Regions from separate parts of the Paenibacillus sp. FSL R7-0210 genome, predicted to be linked through region 2. Evidence: riboswitches for the same ligand, from Rfam matches in the RefSeq annotation. Region 2 holds a riboswitch; each other region holds the start of a gene.
What was found. A riboswitch is a leader RNA that binds a small molecule or an ion and turns the genes downstream of it on or off. The one in region 2 is predicted to bind cobalamin.
Positions count from the first base shown of each region.

Region 1: it holds a riboswitch for cobalamin, as region 2 does, so the genes downstream of both, MKY64_RS18195 (energy-coupling factor ABC transporter permease) here and MKY64_RS24975 (anaerobic ribonucleoside triphosphate reductase) in region 2, are expected to answer to the same signal.
Region 3: it holds a riboswitch for cobalamin, as region 2 does, so the genes downstream of both, MKY64_RS22595 (S-layer homology domain-containing protein) here and MKY64_RS24975 (anaerobic ribonucleoside triphosphate reductase) in region 2, are expected to answer to the same signal.

Region 1 is NZ_JBBPAR010000001.1:4,237,522-4,244,778, forward strand. It holds gene cobJ (precorrin-3B C(17)-methyltransferase) at 1-676, opposite strand, end outside; gene MKY64_RS18175 (energy-coupling factor ABC transporter ATP-binding protein) at 691-1,551, opposite strand; gene MKY64_RS18180 (CbiQ family ECF transporter T component) at 1,564-1,872, opposite strand; gene MKY64_RS18185 (CbiQ family ECF transporter T component) at 1,844-2,353, opposite strand; gene MKY64_RS18190 (energy-coupling factor ABC transporter substrate-binding protein) at 2,350-2,643, opposite strand; partial or broken gene MKY64_RS18195 (energy-coupling factor ABC transporter permease) at 2,643-3,408, opposite strand; cobalamin riboswitch at 3,694-3,888, opposite strand; gene MKY64_RS18200 (ArsR/SmtB family transcription factor) at 4,028-4,960, shown strand; gene MKY64_RS18205 (DUF6171 family protein) at 5,719-5,997, opposite strand; gene MKY64_RS18210 (alpha-N-arabinofuranosidase) at 6,010-7,257, opposite strand, start outside.
Region 2 is NZ_JBBPAR010000001.1:5,909,646-5,916,902, forward strand. It holds gene MKY64_RS24950 (YukJ family protein) at 1-701, shown strand, start outside; gene MKY64_RS24955 (hypothetical protein) at 680-1,828, opposite strand; tRNA gene MKY64_RS24960 (tRNA-Thr) at 1,985-2,056, opposite strand; gene MKY64_RS24965 (sugar phosphate isomerase/epimerase family protein) at 2,144-2,923, opposite strand; gene MKY64_RS24970 (MTH1187 family thiamine-binding protein) at 2,972-3,280, opposite strand; cobalamin riboswitch at 3,620-3,850, shown strand; gene MKY64_RS24975 (anaerobic ribonucleoside triphosphate reductase) at 4,160-6,145, shown strand; gene nrdG (anaerobic ribonucleoside-triphosphate reductase activating protein) at 6,142-6,669, shown strand; gene ssuE (NADPH-dependent FMN reductase) at 6,761-7,257, opposite strand, start outside.
Region 3 is NZ_JBBPAR010000001.1:5,341,065-5,348,321, reverse strand. It holds gene MKY64_RS22600 (GAP1-N2 domain-containing protein) at 1-448, shown strand, start outside; cobalamin riboswitch at 1,654-1,847, shown strand; gene MKY64_RS22595 (S-layer homology domain-containing protein) at 2,061-4,232, shown strand; gene MKY64_RS22590 (DUF4430 domain-containing protein) at 4,687-5,577, shown strand; gene MKY64_RS22585 (energy-coupling factor transporter transmembrane component T) at 5,574-6,518, shown strand; gene MKY64_RS22580 (ABC transporter ATP-binding protein) at 6,434-7,257, shown strand, end outside.

The DNA of each region.
Region 1 (7,257 bases), 1.7 Mb from region 2:
AGAGCATGCCGATCTCATGCTCCAGCATCTCCTGCAGCGTCGTTACGACCGTCTGTTGGCGGTCACGGTAGGCGCTTTTGACAATGCCTACCGGTGTAGCCGGATCACGATAACGCAGCAGAATAGTGCGCGCTTCTTCAATCTGGCGCGTTCGTCTGCCGCTGCGCGGATTATAGAACGCAATGACGAAATCTGCCGCCCCCGCTGCTTCCACACGCGCAGCAATGCTCTCCCAGGGCGTAAGATGATCGCTTAGGCTGATCGTGCAGGAATCATGCATAATCGGCGCTCCAAGCAGCGAGGAACAAGACTGGATCGCCGATATTCCCGGGATCACCTCCACCTGTACCCCCTCTGAGCGGCTCCAGCCGCGTTCGATCAGTACCTCATAGACCAGCCCGGCCATTCCGTAGACACCGGCATCTCCGCTGGAGATTACCGCAATGCTCTGCCCTTCTTCTGCTCTGCGGACGGCCTCCTGGGCCCGGCTGACTTCTTCAGTCATCCCCGTGCCGACAATCTCCTGGTGCCGCAGCAGCGGCCTGATCAGATCTACATAAGTGGTATAGCCGATGACCGCCTCGCTCTCATCCAGCGCAGCCAGTGCGCGGCCGGTAATATGCTCCAGCGCTCCGGGGCCGAAGCCGATAATCAGCAGCTTTCCTTGTCTCTTCATTCTTCTTCCCCCGTTCATGAATAGCTGTGGTTAAGCGCAAGCAGCTTATGCAGCTTCACCTTGAATTCCCCGGCGGTGCGGGGAGCGCTCTGCCCTGCGGTCAAGCTGGCAGGCAGGCTGAACCATAAGTCAGCCAGCAGCGGCAGTCCCAGCCCGATGGACAATAGCTCTTCCCGTCCCGCAAAAATCTCCTCCGGCGTCCCCGCCGCCCGGCATCTTCCATGCTCCAGCACAATAATCCAGTCCGCCCAGCGGTAGGCCAGGTCCATATCATGCGTAGCCATAACTACGGTTGTCCCTTTATCATGTATGGCTTCAAGCCCCTTCAGCATCTGCGTTTCCGATAACGGGTCCAGATACGAGGTCGGCTCATCCAATAGAATCAGCTCCGGCTCCATAGCCAGTACACCGGCGAGTGCCGTGCGTTTCTTCTGGCCCAGACTAAGCTGGTGAATCGGTTTATCGCCCAGACCGGTTAGATTCAGCAGCTCCATGACCTCCCGGCAGCGCGCAGCGATAGCCGGTTCAGCCATGCCGCTGCCGCGCAGCCCGAACGACACATCCTCCAGCGGAGTGCTGAGGATCAGCTGCTGCTCGGGGTCCTGGAAGACCAGGCCCACTTTCCGCCGCAGAGCGGCCAGCTCTTTTTTGGAGTAGGATAACGCCTTCCCTCCTTGCACAACCGTCCCCTGCTGCGGGCGCAGAATGCCGACGGCATGCAGGAACAGCGTGGATTTGCCCGAACCGTTATGACCGAGCACCGCCGTCTTGCTGCCTGCGGGGATGGAGAACGTCAGGCCATGCAGTGCAGGCTCCTTCGTATCCGGGTAATGGAACACCACTCCGTCACAAGCCAAGCTAGATTCCTGATCCATGGGTGACTCCTTTCATGTGTTAGTGATAAAGTACGCCTCAGCCAGCAGCAGTAGCGCAATCCCGGCATAAGCCTGGATTGTATAGCGCCGCGGCACAGGATGCGCCGTATAAGGCGGGAGAATAATCTCATCTGTGAATCCGCGGGCCAGCAGCCCCTGCGATAATCCGTAATACCGGTGCATCGTGTTGCCGAACAGCGCTCCTGCCATAGCCGCAGTCTCCCGCATTCTGGCCTTGTAGCCCCGACGGCCTCCGCGCAGCCGGCGGGCCAGCAGCAGACCATGCGCTGCATCACTCAGCAGGAATAAGAAGCGGTACATAATCAGCATCAGGCTCCAGGACAATCTGCGGCATCCGCAGCCTGCGCAGCACCTGCAAAAGCTCACTGAACGGAGTCGTGAACATCAGGAAGAAGAAACAGCTCATGCAGGCAGAGATTCTGGCCAGCAGCTCCCCTGCCCGCTGAAGCCCGGCCGCTGTAACATATACCGGCAGGTTCAGTCCCGGAAGCGGGAATATTCCTGCCTCTCCCGCTGCCGGATGCCCGAATTCCACGAGCAGCGCCGGTACGCTAAGGGCATAGAACAGCAGCGCTGTGCCGAACAGCATGCCATAAGCACGGAAGGGAATACGGGCCTGCACTACACACCAGGACATCATCCATAGGGTGATTGCAGCCTGTAGTACCGGATGTACGGTGTAAGATAGCAGGAACATCAGGGCTGCGAACGAGCTTTTCCACATCGGGGACAACTGGCGCAGAGCATTATTGTAGGAGAGAACGTCAATCCGCCGGATCACTTGCTGCTATGCTGCTTCGTCCCGCCTTGCTTGCCCTTGAGCAGCCCCAGGGTATAACCGATCACACCGGCACCAATCGCGGCCTGCAATGCAAACAGCATACTCTCCGTCTCACCCGGCAGCTCGGTCAGCGGCTTGAACCACGGCTTATAGTCAGGATTCATTTCGGTAATCACACCTTCAGCCGCATCATCGGCCCCACCGAATTCCCCATTGACCAGCAGCAGCGGCAGAATGACCAGCAGAATAACAACCAGCAGCATCAATCCATTTTTCCATTTATTGCTCATTAGGCTCTTCCTCCGTTCACCTTGCGTTTCAGCAGCGACAATTCATTCGGGCTATACGATTTCAGCCAGTTCCACAGCAGCACCGTCAACAGCCCTTCACTGATGGCCAGCGGGATTTGCGTCACGGCAAAGATGCCCCCGAATTTGAGAAAAGATGCCAGAACGCCGCCTTCCGCCGCCGGAAAAGCCACCGCCAGTTGGAAGGAAGTCACTACGTACGTACTCAGATCAGCCACCGCAGCCGCACAGAACAAGGCCAGCTTCTCGCGGTCCGGCATTTTCATCATCAGTTTATACACTGCATATCCGGCAAAAGGACCCGCCACCGCCATCGAGAACGCATTGGCTCCAAGCGTAGTGATACCGCCGTGCGCCAGCAGCAGCGCCTGAAACAGCAGGACAATCGAGCCGATTACGCTCATGGGCAGCGGCCCCAGCATTACCGCACCTAGTCCGGTACCGGTGGGGTGGGAGCTGCTTCCGGTCACGGAAGGCATTTTGAGCGCAGACAGTACGAAGGTAAACGCCCCGGCCAGACCCAGCAGCAGCTTCAGGCTCCGGATTCTCCCGGGTCATGGCTCTCAGCTTGAAGATTCCAAGGACAAAGAACGGGATAAACGCCGCCCACCAGAACACCGCCCAGCCAACCGGCAGGAATCCTTCCATAATGTGCATCGCCCGGGCCGTCCCCGGTTCGTTCAGCATAAAGTACACCATAAATCCGGCAACCAGTGCCGCAAAGCTCCACCATCTGTGCTTTTTCATTTGTCACCCTCCATGTTTGTTGATTTCCCATTACAGATCATAAAGCCCAAAAAACCCACCCTATAGGGTGGGAGTGTATGTACGCAGGCAAGTTCGATAGAGCGCGCAACCCGTGGCGAAGCGGAACAAGGTGCTTTTCACCGTCCCATCACTATGGGCCGTATCCTTGTATCCAGCAGCTATAACCGGGGATCATCTTGAAGCACCAAGCTTTCTCCGGTCCATCAGGGCAGAACGCCTCTTCTCATTAACCTATCCGTACACCGCTCCTATCCGCGTAGAGTCGTGGTGTGCGTAGACAAGGTAGGTCTCCTGGCTTGGAATACAGGCGCTGCAGACTTCGTCTTCCCCGGGGGCTTCCCGAGTGACCTCATGAAGTGCAGCTCTTCCATACAGTGGCGGGACCGCTCGGGAGTTGCACCCGATTCCCTGTTATCCCTTGCCGCTTCCGGCAAGAGCACCTTGTTTCATTGCTAATTCATCTCACATCATAGCGGACAGAGATTGGCCTGTCTGTGATATAAATTGGAAAAGCTCGCCTGCAGCCAATCATGGCTTGTAGAAATTTTATTTGAGTAATATAATTATTAACTATATAACCTGAACGTGGAGGCATCCGATGAAACTTGATCTAACCGAACAATCTTTGCCCGTGTACGAGGCCCTGTCCAGTACCGTGCGCCTGCATATGCTGCGGCTGCTGTCCGATAAGCCCATGAACGTGAAGGAGCTGGCCGCAGCCCTCAAGCTCAGCAGTGCGATTATGACCATGCATGTGCGCAAGCTCGAAGCCGCCGGGCTGATCCGCAGCCATATGGCTCCCGGTAAAAGCGGTCTGCAGAAGATCTGTACACTGGCCGCCGACGGGGCTGAGATAGTTTTTCCGGGACAGGCCCGGACTCCGCGCAGAGGGTACCGCAAGGACATCCCTGTGGGGCATTATTCCGACTTCCAGATCGAGCCTACCTGCGGACTGTCTACGACAGAGAGGGTCATCGGGCACTTTGACGATCCCCGTTATTTCTGGGACCAGGAGCGGGTGAACGCCGGGATTCTCTGGTTCGGAAAGGGGTTCGTGGAGTATAAAATCCCGAATTTCCTGCTGTCGAGCCAGCAGCCGGAGGAGCTTGCCATCACGATGGAGATCGCCTCCGAAGCCCCGTCGGTCAACAACAACTGGCCGTCGGATATTACCTTCACACTGAACGGACAATCGCTCGGCTTCTGGACCAGCCCCGGTGACTACGGAGATAATCCGGGAAAATACACCCCGGCCTGGTGGCCTGCACTCACCAATCAATACGGCCTGCTCAAGCAGCTGCGGATTACTCAGACGGGTACCTTCATGGATGGGCAAAAGCTGTCGGAGGTCACCCTGGATCAGGTAGGCATCCGCAACAAACAATGGACCTTCCGGCTCTCTGTCGAGGAGGATGCCGAGCATATTGGTGGCCTCACCCTGTTCGGCAAGGGCTTCGGCAACTACAACGAGGATTTGGTGTTTGAGTTGTTTTATACAGATGGCGTGGCAGATTTGCCGGGTCCTATATGAAAGCCAGATTAGGGTGTGTAGAAGGTAGGTAGGTAGGTAGGTAGGTAGGTAGGTAGGTAGGTAGGTAGGTAGGTAGGTAGGTAGGTAGGTAGGTAGGTAGGTAGGTAGGTAGGTAGGTAGGTAGGTAGGTAGGTAGGTAGGTAGGTTAGTTTTCGTTTCAGCTACTTTTAGAGCTAATACTCCTTATTTCTGCTTAACGCTCACTTTCAGCAAAATTCAGGTGCATTAGTGCTCTTCATTTCTGCTCAACGCTCACTTTCAGCAAATTCAGGGGCACTTATGCCCCTCGCAACATCCATACAGCCCACTTCCAACCGCACCAAAGGGATTTTTCCCTCTCATTTCCTCATCTAGCCCACTTTCCGCCGCATCAGAGGGATTTATCCCTCTCATTTCCTCCTCCAGCCCACTTTCCACCGCATCAGTGGGATTTATCCCTCTCATTTCCTCACCCAGCCTACTTTCTGCCGCATTAGAGGGATTTATACATCTCATTTCCTCACCCAGCCCACTTTCCGCCGCATCAGTGGGATAAATCCCTCTCATTTCCTCCTCCAGCCCACTTTCACGCCGCATTAGATGGATTTATCCCTCTCATTTCCTCTTCCTCCCCCTCACCTCCACAACGCAAAAAAAAGCCCCTCCAACCGCCGCATTGTGCAGGTTGGAGGGGCTATCGGTGATCGATCCGTCTCTTATGACAAGAGCGGCTTCTAGCCTATCTTTTCGCCTGGCCCCTAGCCGTTAGGCGTGGGCCGTCATTCCGCCACCGGCTGCCACTTGCCGCCGCCGCCCGGCAGCGGACAGCTGCGGGCCTTCAGCCGGGCCACGACGGGAATGATACAGCCGCAGGCGGTACAGGTTACGCCATCCTGCAGCTTGGGGCAAGCCCCGCAAAGCGCAAGCCGCTCGGCATAGACCTCGTCTGAAGCGGTATTGCCGGGGTTGAACATGGAGGACGCCAGAATGCGGGCAATCTGTGCTTCCGTGACCTTGTACTCCTCCCGGCATCCTTTGCAGGCTGAAGTGGTTGTCATGCAGTTCTCTCCTTAGGCTTGTGGAGTGATGGCCAGTACCGTTACCGACATTGGTGGCAGCTCTACAGTCAGCGTATCCCCTTCAAGCTTGAAGGCGCTGAATGCCTGCGGTGTTACAGCTTCCGGCTGCTCAAAGCTATTGTGGGCATCGATGGAAGCTCCGGCCAGCGTTGTTCCGCTTACGGATGCTTGACCAGCCAATCCGCGCAGGGCAAGCGGCAACACTGCCGATGACGCGTGATTCAGGTTACACAGGCTGACATGAATGATGCCCTCAGCATTGACTGAAGCCGAAGCCGATACTTCAGGAATCTCTACGCCATCATAGCTGTATACCGGGCTGTCCACGGTGAACTCCAGCAGTTCTGCATCCTGATGCACCTTATACATGTTGAATACATGATAAGTAGGAGTCAGGAGCATTTTCTCGCCTTCGGTCAGAATAACAGCCTGCAGCACGTTCACGGTCTGGGCAATGTTCGCCATCCGTACACGGTCACTGTGCTTGTGGAAAATATTCAGCGTCAAGCCGGCCACCAGCGCATCGCGGATCGTATTCTGCTGGTAGAGGAAGCCCGGGTTCGTACCCGGCTCAACATCATACCAGGTGCCCCACTCGTCAACGATCAGGCCGACTCTTTTCTCAGGATCGTATTTGTCCATGATGGCAATATGGCGGGTAACCAGCTCATCCATGAATAGCGCCTTCTTCAACGTTGTGAAGTATTCGTCTGTTCCGAAGCCTGTAGCCGCGCCCTTATGATTCCAGTCCGAATTAGGCAGGGTGTAATAGTGCAGGGTAATTGAATCCATGAAGCGGGTAGCTTCACGCATCAGCACTTCCGTCCAGTTATAATCATCCGAATTCGCACCGCAGGCGATCCGGTGGATCTTGTTGTCTCCATAGTTACGTACATACGTCTGATATTGGCGGTACAGATCAGCATAGAACTCAGGACGCATGTTACCGCCACAGCCCCAGTTCTCGTTGCCCACGCCGAAATACTTAACGCTCCAGGCATCTTCCTGGCCGTTCTTCTGACGCAGCTCAGCCATTGGCGAGACTCCGTTGAAGGTCAGATATTCCACCCACTCGGACATCTCTTGAACAGTTCCGCTACCTACGTTACCGTTGATGTACGGCTCGCAGCCCAGCATCTCGCAGAGGAGCATGAATTCATGTGTACCGAAATGGTTGTTCTCTACCGCGCCGCCCCAGTGTGTGTTGATCATCCGCTTGCGCTCTTCGCTCGGGCCGAT
Region 2 (7,257 bases):
ATGAGAATACCATATATAAGCTAGGTGTCAAAAATAATCATGTCCAGGTACTGGTTGAGGTTGAAGGTGATATTAATAAAAAGTACAGGGTGGCTATCAATATCAGATCAAGCGCAAAAGCGGAACATTTACCGGAGGACACCGCAAATCAGGTGCTTTATTATGTGGGCGAACATTTCAAAGCGGAAGAAACGGCCCGTTGGCTCACGCTTGAATCCGGCTTCACGAAGATCACCAGGCATAACCGGAGCCTTGCCCTTGATTATATCAGGGGAAACCTGGTGATTCCCAGTAAGATGGTAGCTCTGCCTAATACGAACCGGAATGAACCCGAAAACAGCGATCCCCGCAACAATCTTTATGATAAAATCACCTCTTATCTCAAGGAGGCACAGCAACAGGATGCAACCCTGTACGTATTCGGCGAGCCTTGGGGACCAGAAGAGGATAAGCCCGATAAGTACTTCGGCTTCTCCCCTGGGCAGGGCGTTCATAATATTCATATGAACCAAGGCAATGCGGGCGGGTACGCCAGAGAAAATGGCACATGGCAAGACGGCGGCGTCCTTATTCATTTCGAGAATGAACACAGATGGGTGGCTATCTTCCTGGCCTTCCAGTCCCAATCCTGGTGCACTAACGACCAGGGAGATGCCACCAAGCCGGTTAGTGAATGTAATCATACCAATGCTTTGTCATGAGCCAGCACCATCGCATTAACCGCTGATACGATATCCTTGGCATCCAACTGTTCATCCAGCCTCAAATGAAGTTGTAAGGTAGAGACTGATGATTGGTTAGCAGAAACAATGAGCTCGACCTCATGAGATGAAAGCACCTTTGCTTGCAGGATTTGCAGCCAGGGGATAATATCCGGTAACGCTTTATCCTCCGAAGGACCAATTTCCATGCCATCCACCCCAATAGGTGAACGCCCGTCGAAATACTCAATCCTTAGCACAGGATAAGAGGGGAGACTGTTCCTCTTCGAGGTCCTAGCGGCTTCCAGCTGATGGCGGGAGGTTTGTTTACGACCGATAACTATTTTCCACAAAACGATACACAGGGAGGGGATGAAGAAGCAGAGCACCGCCAACCAACCACTGGAGGTCTTGATATAGACGGCAAAAAAGAGGGCTGCGGATAGAATCGCAAGCAACCAGATGTAGAGCTCCTGCCTCCATTTGGACTGGCGCTTCCCGGATACTGGAGGAATGGACTGTGCTGGTTGAATATCGGTAGCTTGCTCCGGTTGAGCTGCCGTTCGTTCCCTCCTAGGCAAATGCTCCCCATTCAGCATATAAAAGTTATCGGCTGCTCCCTGCCAGACCTTCTCCTGCGAGGGATGCGGCGACTGCCAGAGGGTAACGTATTCTTGAATGTCTTTTAGATACAGGGCAGGATCGCCCGTGAATGAGAAATATTGCGAAAGCTCCAGATGAATAACAGCAGAAGAATAACGCTGTACATGGGTCGATAAGGTTACCAGCCACTCATGTACAGGAGTGGAAAGCGCTGGGAAATGGGCCAGCGTGCCGGGTAAACTCAGGCGCAATTGCTCTGCAGCATCCGCCCATGGAATCTGCCATTGGAAGGCCTCTGAAAAATGTTCCCACTCAGGCAAATCCTCCACATCCGGTTGGTCCATATGGGGTTGAATCTTGCTCCAAGCTTGCATAAGCTGCCTGCTATAGCGCTGGAACTGGTCTTGGCTGACTAGACAAAACCATATTGGAGCGAGAAAATTATTCGTTTCGAAAGCTGTATTCTCATAATCAATCAAATCTGTATCGGCACTGGTAACACTCAGGAATGTCCGGTTTCCCATATAAGATCCTTGCCTCCTTGCCTCCTAGCATCCAACCATAAGCTCCCCACTTTACTTAACTAAAGGTTAGAAGAATGGTAGATGTTGATGCTTGCATAGAAAAAAGGCGCAGTTCCAAAAAACCGGAAACCCGCGCCACTATCGACTTTGTAAGAATGCTGGTGAAGGGAATTGAACCCCCGGCCTACGCATTACGAGTGCGTTGCTCTACCCCTGAGCTACACCAGCTTACAGACGTTTGCGTCTGCCAAGCAAAAAATATTATAACTCTTCCAGCGGAAAACGCAAGCCCTTTTTCCGCTGGTTGCTGTGTCCTCAGCCGTGCATCAGCCCCAGCCCGCGGAAATAATCCAGTGCGAGCTTAGCGCTTGCAAGGGAGGACTCCTCATAGGCCTCTTGCTCCACAATATAATAGAGAATTCCGCTCTGCTCCGCGATCTCGAAGACGCTCCGGAAATCAACCTCTCCCTTTCCGAGATCGGTCTCCTCATTGTCTGCTCCGAAGTCCTTCATGTGAACCAGCGGAACACGGCCGGCGTACCGTGACACATAATCAACGGGCCGGGCTCCCCCCCTGTATACCCATCCCAGATCAAACTCAGCCAGCATATGCTCGGCAGGAATCTGCTCCAGCCAGATATCGATGACCGCCTTGCCGTCAACCTCTTTGAATTCATAATCATGGTTGTGGTAGCCGTACTGCATCCCCGCCGCCCGGACCATCGCGGAAGCCTTCTCCAGGAATGGAATGATTCTCGTTACATCCTCTATGGAAGGGTTCGGCGGAAGCGGTGCCGACGGGGTGATCATATATTGCAGTCCGAGCTCTACACCGTATTCAATCTCTTTGGCTAATGCCTGTTCCATCTTATCCAGACTGCTGAAGTCCAGGCCTACATGCGCCGAAGGAGCCGCCAGGCCAAGTTCATCCAGCTTACGGCGCAGTTCCCCTGCAGATACACCGAAATAACCGGCGAATTCCACTGCCTGGTACCCCATCTCTGCCACCTTGGCCAGTGTGCCGAGGAAATCGCGTTCCGTCTGGTCACGCAGTGTATACATTTGAATTCCGATCTGCTGAGCTGCTTCTGCCATGAATAATCCGCTCCTTATTATCATTTCTGATTAGATACTGTATTCCCGCTACTCTCCCTGTAGCTTGCGCTCCACGGATTCCAGCTTGCTGCGACTGGTCGAGATCTTGTCGCGCCGGTCATCGATCTTGAGCGAGGTTGAGACTCTCTGCGCCCCGGCGGTGAACGGCGACTCGTGCAGCGCTTCTACCGCAGCCAGAATCCGCGCTACCGGCCCCTCAATAATCGTACCCATAGAAGTTAGCTCGTAGGTAATGCCCTCCACCGTCTCCAGCACGCGCTGCATCTCGGCCACATAGCTGCTGAGACTGGTGCTGCCTGTCCCAATCGGAATAACGGTCACTTCGCCAATTGCCATTGTGAACTGCCTCCTAATGATCTGATGTGCCTGCCTCTAACTTATCCTCTTATTGTAACGCTTCGCCAGGCTTGCTACAAATCACCTGCACCCTCTCTATTCTATTAATATCCGTCAAAATGATTACCAGGATTAGACGCACTCTATTTATGGATTCTTTGTGGCGTATTTTCGGAGATTTTATGAAAAATTCACGGCAGATTCATAGGAAAGTTGTGGATTACCTGTGGACTAACTGTGGATCAGCTGTGAGTAAAAGCGCCGAACCCGCTCCCCGTGCGGGATTGCAAAAAAACATTTACAAACACAATATATTGCGGTAGCTTTAATAGATAACAACAAAATATAGTAGAAACGGGTGTTTCACCCCTTGTAATAGAGGTGCGACTTAATAGGGAAGCGCGGTGCAAAACCGCTGCGGTCCCGCCACTGTAACCGGATGCTCCCAGGGTGCGATGCCCAGGGCCGCATTCTCCGGCTAATTGCCACTAAGGGGCGGAATAAGCCCCCCGGGAAGGCGCCGGAGGAGTTGCCGGAAGCCAGGAGACCTGCCTGTTTCGGTGGCACCGCTTAGACTCCTGCGAGGAACAGGGAAGGTGTCCGTATGCGGCCTGCAATAGCAGAGTTAGCCTTCCGTCAATCGGGCCAGAGGCTGCCGATACCTGAGGACGATCGCGGATTATTTTCAGGTATCGGCTCTGCGGAATATACAAGAACGGGCGTAAGCTATTTGCCCCTTGTCTGCTCGTATATTCCACCCAGACCACAGGCAAATTTCCGCTTCCCGGATCTTTGCATCATGCATTCGGGCATTTCCGGCCTTCCCGGCCGGAGGTGCTTTTTTAACGCTTACAATACCCGAGAGGAGAGAGTTATATAATGACGCTGCTGGAGAAACGTTATAACGAAGGACAAGCTGCACAGGAGGATCTTTTGGAAGAGGTCATTCATCTGGGACGGGATATTATCGACAGCCGGGATCTGGATCTGCTGCGCGAGAACGCCAACCTGAACGGGGAGAGCTTCTCCGGCAAAATGAGCAAATTCGGCAGTGAATACTCCAAATGGTATGCCCGCAACTTCACCATGCCGCCGCAGCTGGTACAGGCTACCCTGGATAATGTCGTCTATGTGCATGACCTGGATCAATACGCCATCGGAACCACCAACTGCATCTTCATCCCGTTCGAACGGCTTCTCCGTGAAGGCTTCAACACCGGCAACGGCAGCGTACGGCCTCCCAACTCGATTATGACGGCGATGTCGCTGGTGGCGATTATTTTCCAGTCGCAGCAGAATGCGCAGTACGGCGGTGTGTCCGCCAACAAGCTGGATTATGATCTGGCTCCTTATGTGACCAAGTCCTTCTCCAAGCTCTTCCGCAAAGGTCTGGAGTATTTCGAGGAGAATGCAGAGGTTTCAGAACTTGGGGAGATTACGATGAGCCGCAGCGATCTGGCTGAGCAGTATCCGCGCGCCTTCCGTTTTGCCCTGAAGGAGACGCAGAGCGAGACCCTGCAGGCCGCAGAGAGTATGGTACATAACCTGAATACGATGTCCAGCCGCTCCGGCGGCCAGATTCCTTTTACCAGCATCAACTACGGGACCTGCACCTCCCCGGAGGGCCAGCTTGTGATCAGCTCACTGCTGACGGCTACGATGAACGGACTGGGCAGCGGGGAGACGCCGGTGTTCCCGATTCAGATCTTCAAATGCAAGCAAGGCATCAACCAGCAACCGGGTGACCCTAACTATGAGCTGTTCCTGAAGGCAGCGGAGTGCTCGGCGCGCAGATTGTATCCGAACTTCGCCAACCTGGACGCTCCGCTGAACATGCAATATTATGATCCGGCTGACCCGGATACCGAGTTCGCTACGATGGGCTGCCGGACCCGTGTGCTCGGCGACCGCTTCGGACGCAACCATTGCTCCGGCAAAGGCAACTTGTCCTTCAATACGCTCAACCTGGTGCGTCTTGGACTGGCCCACGGCACGATAACCGGCCGCCGCCTGGCTGCTGATGAAGAAGGGTTCTTCGACGACCTGAATCACTATATGGATATTGCGCTGGACGGTCTGCTGCACCGCTTCCGTATCCAGGCTTCCCAGAAGGCCAAAGCCTCCGATTTCATGATGCGTGAAGGCGTCTGGGAGGGCGGCGAGCAGCTTGCCCCTGATGACAGTGCAGGCGAACTGCTGAAGCACGGCAGCCTGTCGCTGGGCTTCATCGGGATGGCCGAATGCATGAAAGCCATGTACGGCAAGCATCACGGCGAAGATATGGAGATTCACGCCAAGGCTGTAGCCATTGTCCGCCACATGCGTGAATATTGCGACCGCAAGAGCGAGGAGCTTAACCTCAACATCACCTTGTTCGCAACACCGGCCGAAGGTCTCTCCGGTAAGTTCACCAAGATCGACCGCAAGGTGCTCGGTTCTATCCCTGGGGTAACCGACCGTGAATACTATACGAACTCGTTCCACATTCCGGTCTACCATGAACTTAGCGCAGCCAAGAAGATCAGCCTGGAAGCCCCGTTCCATGAATATTGCAACGCCGGAGCGATCTCCTATGTCGAGCTGAACGGCAATGCCCGGAGCAATCCTGCAGCGTTCGTCAAAATCATCAAATATGCGCTGGAGCAGGACATCAGCTACTTCAGCATCAACCATCCGATTGACCGCTGCTCCGGCTGCGGCTATGAAGGGGTCATCGGCACGAATTGCCCGACCTGCAATGCCCATGAGGATACCACCCATATCCGCCGTCTGCGCCGGGTTACCGGGTATCTGACCGGTGACTATCAGACCCGTTTCAATGCGGCCAAGCAAGCCGAAGTCCGGGACCGTGTTAAGCATCTATGAACATCTGCGGATATTATCCGGAGTCGATCAATGAAGGGGAAGGCCTGCGGGCCGTCCTCTTCGTCAGCGGCTGCCGCCACCGCTGCCCGGGCTGCTTCAACCCGAAGACCTGGAACTTTAACTACGGGGAGGCCTTTACCCCGGAGCGCCGGCGGGAGATTATAGAGGAGATTGCAGGCAATCCGCTGCTGGACGGCTTGACGCTGGCGGGCGGGGACCCTTTTTTCTCGGCTGAGGAGGCTGCAGACTTCATACACGAGCTGCGCGCCGAGCTGCCGGCCTTCCCGGTCTGGATCTATACCGGCTATACGTACGAGGAGCTTACGGCTTCCCCGGGCTCTGCGGAATGGAAGCTGCTGGCCTTGTGCCAGGTCGTGATCGACGGACGGTTCGTCGAAGAGCTCAAAGACCTTACCCTCTCCTACCGGGGAAGCAGCAACCAGCGGATCATTGATATTCCGGCGAGTCTGGCGGGAGATAGGGTTGTTCTGTGGGAGCCGGAGCTGAGCTTTCAAGGAGTATAACTCCTAAATAGACAAAGGCACTAAACTCCCGCATCCGGGTGGTTTAGTGCCTTTTGATTGTACCGGGGATGATCGGACCGGCAGCGTAACCTTATTCCGCGGCTCCTGTCTGTCCTGCCTTGCGCCCCACCTTATGCTCCGTCTCCTCCGCCAGCTCTTCCAGCACGCTGTTCAGGCGTAAACGCAGCTCTTCAGCCAGCTCAACTACGCCCTGGTCGTTACGAACCGCCTGGGAGTCTACGGCGTAGACGCCGCCAAGAATGTAGCGGGCGCCAAGCACGGACAGTACCGGCTTCAGTGCATAGTCGATCGCCAGCAGATGTGCAAGACTTCCGCCCATGAAGAGCGGCAGGACGATTTTGCCGGCCAGCCCTTTTTGCGGCACCAGATCCAGGAAGGTCTTCAGTACTCCCGTGTAAGAAGCCTTATATACCGGACTGACTACGATTACCGCATCAGCTTCCGCTACGAGCCCATTCGCCTTGACAATGGCCTCGCTCTCGAATTTGGTATGGATCAGATCCTCCGCAGGCAGCTCCGCCACATTGATCCGCTCCACTTCATACCCGCGCTCCCGCAGGGCATTCT
Region 3 (7,257 bases), 570 kb from region 2:
AGCAGGCGCCGGAGTAGACGGCGGTGCGAAGGGTGAGGCAGGCGCTGGAGTAGACGGCGGTGCGAAGGGTGAGGCAGGCGCCGGAGTAGAAGGCGATGCGAAGGGTGAGGCAGGAGCCGGAGTAGACAGCGATGCGAAGGGTGAGGCAGGAGCCGGAGTAGACGGCGATGCGAAGGGTGAGGCAGGCGCCGGAGTAGACAGCGGCGCGGATAGTGGAGCTGCCGCCTCTCCAGCGGCGGCGGGGACTCCTCCGTCACGCGTCTACGAGGTGACGGTGGAGCTATCAGCAGGCGCGAAGCTGGCAGCAGGTGATATGATCACCGCCGGAAGATACTCGCTGAAGCTGGCGGCAGATCCGGGCAGCGCCCCGGAGGCCACAGCTACAGCCGCGCCTAGTGCGGAGCCGTCCGCTTCCGCAAGCCCGGAAGCGGACACGGACGCGGAATAACACAGCGGCAACAAGCAGGCTGCGTAAGCTTTTAACTAACGCGATCGGATAATGCAATCGACTGCCGCAATTGATTGCCGCTACCGACCAACACAATCGACTAATGCTACCGACTGATGCAATCGACCAACACAATCGACTAATGCTACCGACTCACTCAACTGACTGACGCTACCGAGTGTCGCTTTTAACTAACGCTATCTAGTAACGCTCCTTAGTCACTCAGCCGACTTATACAACTAACTGATGGTTTTGACTCGATACCAAGTGATGGTACTGAGTAGCATTGCTTACAGTGATAGGTGTACTCTATACAACTAAAAACAGTAAAAAGGAAGGCACACCTCTCCTAACTGTATTCTATACAACTAAATTTGCCCGAATGGGCCAAAAAGCGGATACGGAAGCATTTTAGATGCACGAAATACAGCTAAAAGTACATTTGTCAGTAAATCAGACGATTTAGTTGTACAGATTGCATTTAAGCATAACGTTTGGAGCTAGAACAGTACCTTAGTTAGTCGGGGTACGGCAGCTCCCCAGCAAGCTAGGGGATTAAATGAATGCTGATTAGTTAGGACCTGATGATCGACTTGCGGTAGCTGATCTGCTGTGGGCGCATACAGCGCGGCATGGTGGGCTGGTCAGAGCCTGGTGCATACTACTTTATGTAGTACAATGATTTGCGCTTCGGCAGGCTGATACGAGCATAAAGTAATTAGTTAAGTGTGTTAGTGTCCGAATGAAGCTGCTCGATTGCACTTTGTACACTAGAATGAGGCATATCGAGCCTAATATGGTGTTCTGTTGTATTCGGTACATTAGATTTTGGGAATTTGGCCCGGCGGAGGGTTATTTGCCACAATCGATTGTATAAAATGCAGCAGAATGCGTTATCGGCCGCTTTTACACGAATTCTAATGTACATAATACAATCGCCTGCTGCCGCTGTCTCCGCTAGTACCGCCAACGCCTTAATTAACAGCAGAAGAGTCACTCCATAGTCCTGAATAGTACGATGTGCCGGGGAAGCGGGCATGTGCTGTTCAGGATTTTTGTGCAGAATGAGCGGGACTCGAGTGGATGGAATAGAAATAGCTTGTCTATAGACATACAGGGGAATAGTAGATATGATTGTTTCAGAATATTAAAATTTAATAAGCTTTGGGAAAAGGTGCAGATTGCCTCAGAGGCCGTGCGCTGTCGCTAGCAGATGCTGGCAGGGCTATGTCTAATAGAGGAATCTGCTTAAAAGGGAAGCCCGGTGCAAGTCCGGCGCGGTCCCGCCACTGTAAATACGGAGCAACTCCTGAGGAGCCACTGTCCTGCTAACGGGATGGGAAGGCGGGGGAAGCGGTGAAGTATGAGCCAGGAGACCTGCCTTTTTCGTTGTTGTTTCTATTCTTCGGGGGTAAGAATGTGAAAGCAGATGCTGATATTGGCGAGGGCTGTATATGCTGTATTGTATGTAGTGTGGGAGAGTAATCGGCTCCTTCAGCCGCCCTGTATTGTATTCTTCCCCGGCCGCCCTGCACAGGGCGGTCTTTAGGTTGCCGCTCTATCTGCGGAGGAAGCAGGATTCATCCATTCTATTTCAGGAAAGAGGTTAGTTATGAAGAACCATTCTCTATCATCCAGGTTCACACGGCTGGGACTTGCTGTCATTATGCTGTTCGCACTGCTGGGAGCAGCCGTAGCCCCGGCAGGACAAGCTGCTGCTGCACAGGCAGGCGGGACTTCCGCACCCGCGGTATCCGCTCTGCCCGCAAGTGAGGCAGCCAGCGTAACTGCTGCGGTCTATGCCACTGCGGAGTTCATGCTGAAGAACGGAGTCCAGTCGGACTGGCAGGCGATTGGCCTTGCGCAAGCAGGCTACAAGGTTCCTGCCAGCTATCTGAAGGCGCTTGAAGGCAAGGTGGCTGAGGCTAAGGGTGTTTTTGCCAGAGCTACGGACTATGCCCGGATCACGCTCGCCGTTAAGGCACTTGGCGGCGACCCGGCGAATGTGGCAGGCTATAACCTGATTGAGAAGCTCTACAATCACGATGCAATTACCGGCCAGACGCTGAATAATCCGGTCTATGCACTGCTCGCTCTGGATTCCGGCAGCTATACAATCCCGGCAAATGCGAAATGGACACAGTCTAAGCTGCTGGCAGAGATTCTGGCGAAGCAGAACCCGGACGGAGGCTTTACTCTGACCACGGGTGCGAGTGATCCGGATATGACAGCGATGGTGCTGAACGCACTGGCTGGACATAAGCAGGAAGCGGCAGTGAATGCTGCCGGTCAGCGGGCGGCAGCCTGGCTGGCTAAGGCACAGGATAAGAACGGAGGATATGGCGACAGCAGCGAGAGTGTAGCTCAGGCCATCATCGGTCTGTCTGCCTTCGGCATTGATCCGGCGGGAGCAGAGTATACCAAAGGCCAAATCAATCTGGTCAGCAAGCTGCTGAGCTTCAGCGCTACAGGCGGCGGGTTCGCCCACACTGCGGGCGGCAGCTCCAATCCGCTCTCTACAGAGCAGGCACTGGAGGCTTTGGTAGCGTACAAGCTGTTTGGAACAGGCGGTAAGCTCTTTGATTTTAGCGGCACACCAGTGAAGAATCCTCAGGTAAGTGTCTCGGTTACAGTTGAAGGTCCGAATGGAACATTGGCTGAGGGCAGCGTATACGCCGGAAATGTGCTTACGGCACTGGATAAGACAGCAGCAGCCAAGCGCCTGGCTCTGGTCAATGAAGCAGGCAATTATGTGACGGGGATCGGCGGCGTGATTGCGGGTACTTTTGGCGGATATGATGGCTGGATGTATGTAGTCGCACGCGGCGGAGCATGGATCTATCCAAGTGTAGGGATGGGCGACTTCGCGCTGGAGGAGAATGACCGCGTTGTGATCTATTATGGCGGGGACAACACGCAGGTGGTTGATGCCGTAACCGTGACTCCCGGACAGCCGCAGCCTGGACAAGATCTGAAGGTGCAGGTAACCCAGAAGCAATGGGTCTGGAATGAGGCGACCTTCACCTCCGATCCGGTAACCTCACCGGCAGCAGGCGTACAGGTAACCATCGGCGGCAAAACAGCAGTTACAGATGCTGCGGGCGTGGCTGTTGTGGCCGGAGGACTGCCAGCAAATAAATATACCCTGACGGTTACGGGATATCTGAAGGATAAAACCCCGGCCATCGTGCGTCATACGGTCCCGGTAACGGTGGCTTCTGCGGCGGCGGACCGTCCGGCTTTTGGTGATGTGAAGTCGATCTCGCCTTGGGCGCTGGAGTCGGTATACACGGCGTATGACCGCAAGCTGATGAACGGTGTGAGTGAGAACAGCCTGCTGTTTGCACCGAAAAAGAATATTACCCGTGCTGAATTTGCAGCGCTGCTGCTGCGGTTAACCGGGAACGAGCCGTCTGCGGCGTCTTCTGCTGGGGCCTTCAGTGATGTTAAGGCCGGTACATGGTATTATGGAACAGTGAACCGGGCGAAGGAGCTAGGAATCATCAGCGGCGTAAGCGCCAAAACGTTCAACCCGGACGGGCTGGTTACGCGCCAGGATATGGCTGTGATGATGGTTAGAGCTTTTAAGCTGGATGCTACATCAGCCGGAGCAGGAGCAGGGGCTGGTAAATTCAGCGATGAAGATAAGATTAGCGACTATGCATTGTCCGCTGTCCGTACGGTGACGGGACTTGGATATATGAGCGGTACCGGCGGCGCATTCGAGCCTACTGCTGTGGTAACCCGTGAGATGGCTGCTGCTGTAGCGGTTAGATTGCCATAGTTGAGTAAGAGTAGGGGATGGTATAGTTTAGTTGAAATTTCCATTCCGCTGCAGGATGGGTGCTGTACGCTGGGGCGGACAATAAGTGGATAAATGACATCTAATTTGGCAGGATTTGCTGCAAAGCGGGAGTTAGTTGGAAAAACAACACTTATTCACGCCCGAAGCTCCCGTATGATGGGTTGTGGGCAGAATTAGATGCCTGAAATCCAACTAATTTCTATACAGGTGCGTAACAAGAATAATTAAGTGTAGAAAATCTAACTAACGCCCCCGTGCCGATGAGTAGTTGAGGCGTATAGGGTTGTTGAAGCGTTGCAGGCCCATTAGACAGGCGATTTTGCTTGGAATTAGTTCGGATATGTCTTGAAAAGTAAGCATAAGGTGTATGAAGGAACGGGGAACAGGCTGACTGGCCCCCGTTCTTTTCCCTTTTTGTGGAGGTGTGCAGGTAATGTTCTATCTAGTCAAAAGAGGCCGGGGAAGGCTGGCTCCGCTGCTTCTCCTGCTGATGGTATTGCTGCTCCCCGGCTGCTCCTCTGGGCAGCCGGATCAGGCAGGCGGCGGCCCGCAGCCGCCCGCCGGGACCCCGGCCGCGCAGACGCTGCGGCCTGGAGACGAAGCGGCTCCGCTGCCGGGAGCCGCTGAGGGCACTGCCGTACCATCCGCCCCTGCGGAAGGTACGGCAGCTCCGGCGTCGCCAGCCGCAGCGGCGACGCAGCCATCGGCGGGCGCGAGCGAGCCCGCCAAGCCGGCGTCGCCAGGCGCAGCGGCGACGCAGCCTTCGGCGGGCGCGAGCGAGCCCGCTAAGTCCCCGGCGTCGCCAGGCGCAGCGGCGACGCAGCCTTCGGCGGGCGCGAGCGAGCCCGCCAAGCCGGCGTCGCCAAGCGCAGCGACGACGCAGCCATCGGCGGGCGCAAGCAAGCCCGCCAAGTCCCCGGCGGCCACACCCAAGCCGCCGACCCCCGCGCCCGCTGCGGCGGCCACGCCAAAGCCGGACAACGTGGTTACCCTCTCCATCACCGGAGATGAGGAGCATGGCGTGATTCTGGCCGCTGCCCAGTACGAGATCAAGAAGGGCGAGAGTGTGCTGGACCTGCTGAAGCGGATTACACGGGCACAGAAGATCCAGATGGAATTTCAGGGCAGCAAGGCTTTTGCTTATGTGGAAGGTATAGATAATTTGTACGAGGGTGATCACGGGGCAGAGAGCGGCTGGATGTACAAGGTCAATGGAGAATTTCCCTCCAAGGCTGCGGGTAGCTGGATCGTCGAGCCCGGGGATACCATCGAGTGGCTGTATACACTTGATCTAGGCAAAGACCTGGGGGCCAAAGCGCCATGAGCAGCGGCTTTCGTTCCATGCATCCGGTAGTAGCCCTGCTGTATTATGCAGGGCTGCTGCTGTTCACTCTGCTGGTCTTCCATCCGTTATTTCTGGCTACAGAGATAGCTGGACTGCTGGCACTTCTGTTGTTGCAGGGCCAAGGGCGGCTGCTGTTGCGCAGCTTGCCTTTTATGCTGCTGATGGCAGCTTCCGTGGCCTTGCTGAACCCGCTGTTCTCGCATAGAGGGGCGCATATTCTGTTCTACTGGCTGGATCAGCCTATTACATTGGAGGCTGTGCTGTACGGGCTGATGATGATGACAATGCTGCTTACTATTTTCATCTGGTTTATATCCTACAATTACACGGTGACTACAGATAAGTTCATGTACCTGTTCGCGGCGGCGGCGCCGAGAACGGCGCTGCTGACGCTGATGGCTATCCGGTTCGTGCCGCTGTTCCAGCGGCGGCTGCGCCAGATTACGCTTATCCAGCGTCTGCGCGGGGTAGATACCGGTACGGGAAGCCTTAAGAAAAGAATGACAGATGGAATGACGCTGCTCAAGGTGCTGCTGACCTGGTCGCTGGAAGAAGCCCTCCAGACTGGAGACTCCATGACAGCCCGTGGTTACGGCAGCACCAAACGTAGCACTTACACGATATACAAGGCTGATTTGCAGGATAAGCTGGTGATGCTGCTGTTAACCGTTAGCGGTGTGGTTACGCTGCTGTTCTGGGTGCAGGGCTACGGCAAGCTGGAGATCTATCCCCGGATGAGACCAGCGGACTTCGGCTGGCAGGAGGCCGTCATGTACGGGAGCTTCTGCCTGTTCGTGCTGATTCCTGCGGGACTGGAAGGAAAGGAGAAATGGTTATGGAGATCCTCAAAGCACAGCAATTATCCTTCCGATACCCTGAAGAAGACAGGGACACGCTCCATGAGCTATCGTTCGTCATAGAAGAGGGGGAATTTGTCGTGCTCTGCGGCCCGTCCGGCAGCGGCAAAACCACCCTGCTGCGTCATCTGAAGCGGGAGCTCACTCCGGTGGGTTCATCCAGAGGAACCTTGACTTACAAAGGGCAGCCTCTGTCCGGGCTTCCGGCAGCGGTGGCCGCCGGGGAGATCGGGATGGTCTTCCAGAACCCGGATGCACAGATCGTGATGGATACGGTCTGGCATGAGCTGGCCTTCTCCATGGAGAACCTGGGGCTACCGCCTGCTGTCATGCGGACCCGGCTGGCGGAGATTTGCGGCTTGTTCGGGCTGGAGCCGCTGCTCTACCGTCCGGTACATGAGCTGTCAGGCGGACAAAAGCAGCTCATGAACCTGGCCTCAGTACTGCTGCTTCAGCCCAAGGTGCTGCTGCTGGATGAGCCAACCTCCCAGCTTGATCCTGTTGCTGCGCGGGAATTCATTATGGCGCTGCAGCGGCTTAACGAGGAAATGGCGGTCACAGTGATCATCAGCGAGCACAGGCTGGAGGAGGTGCTGCCGCTGGCCGATCGGGTGCTGATGCTGGAAGACGGCAAGCTGCTGGCAGATGCCGCTCCCCGCCTGTTCGCCCGGCAGACCGGCAGCGGAGCCTTGACTTCCGCTGGGCGTTACTTGCCAGCCGCCTCACGCCTGTACTTGTCGCTTGCTCCGGAAGCGGATTCCGCTGCGCCGGAGAATATTCCGCTGACCGTGCGTGAGGGCAG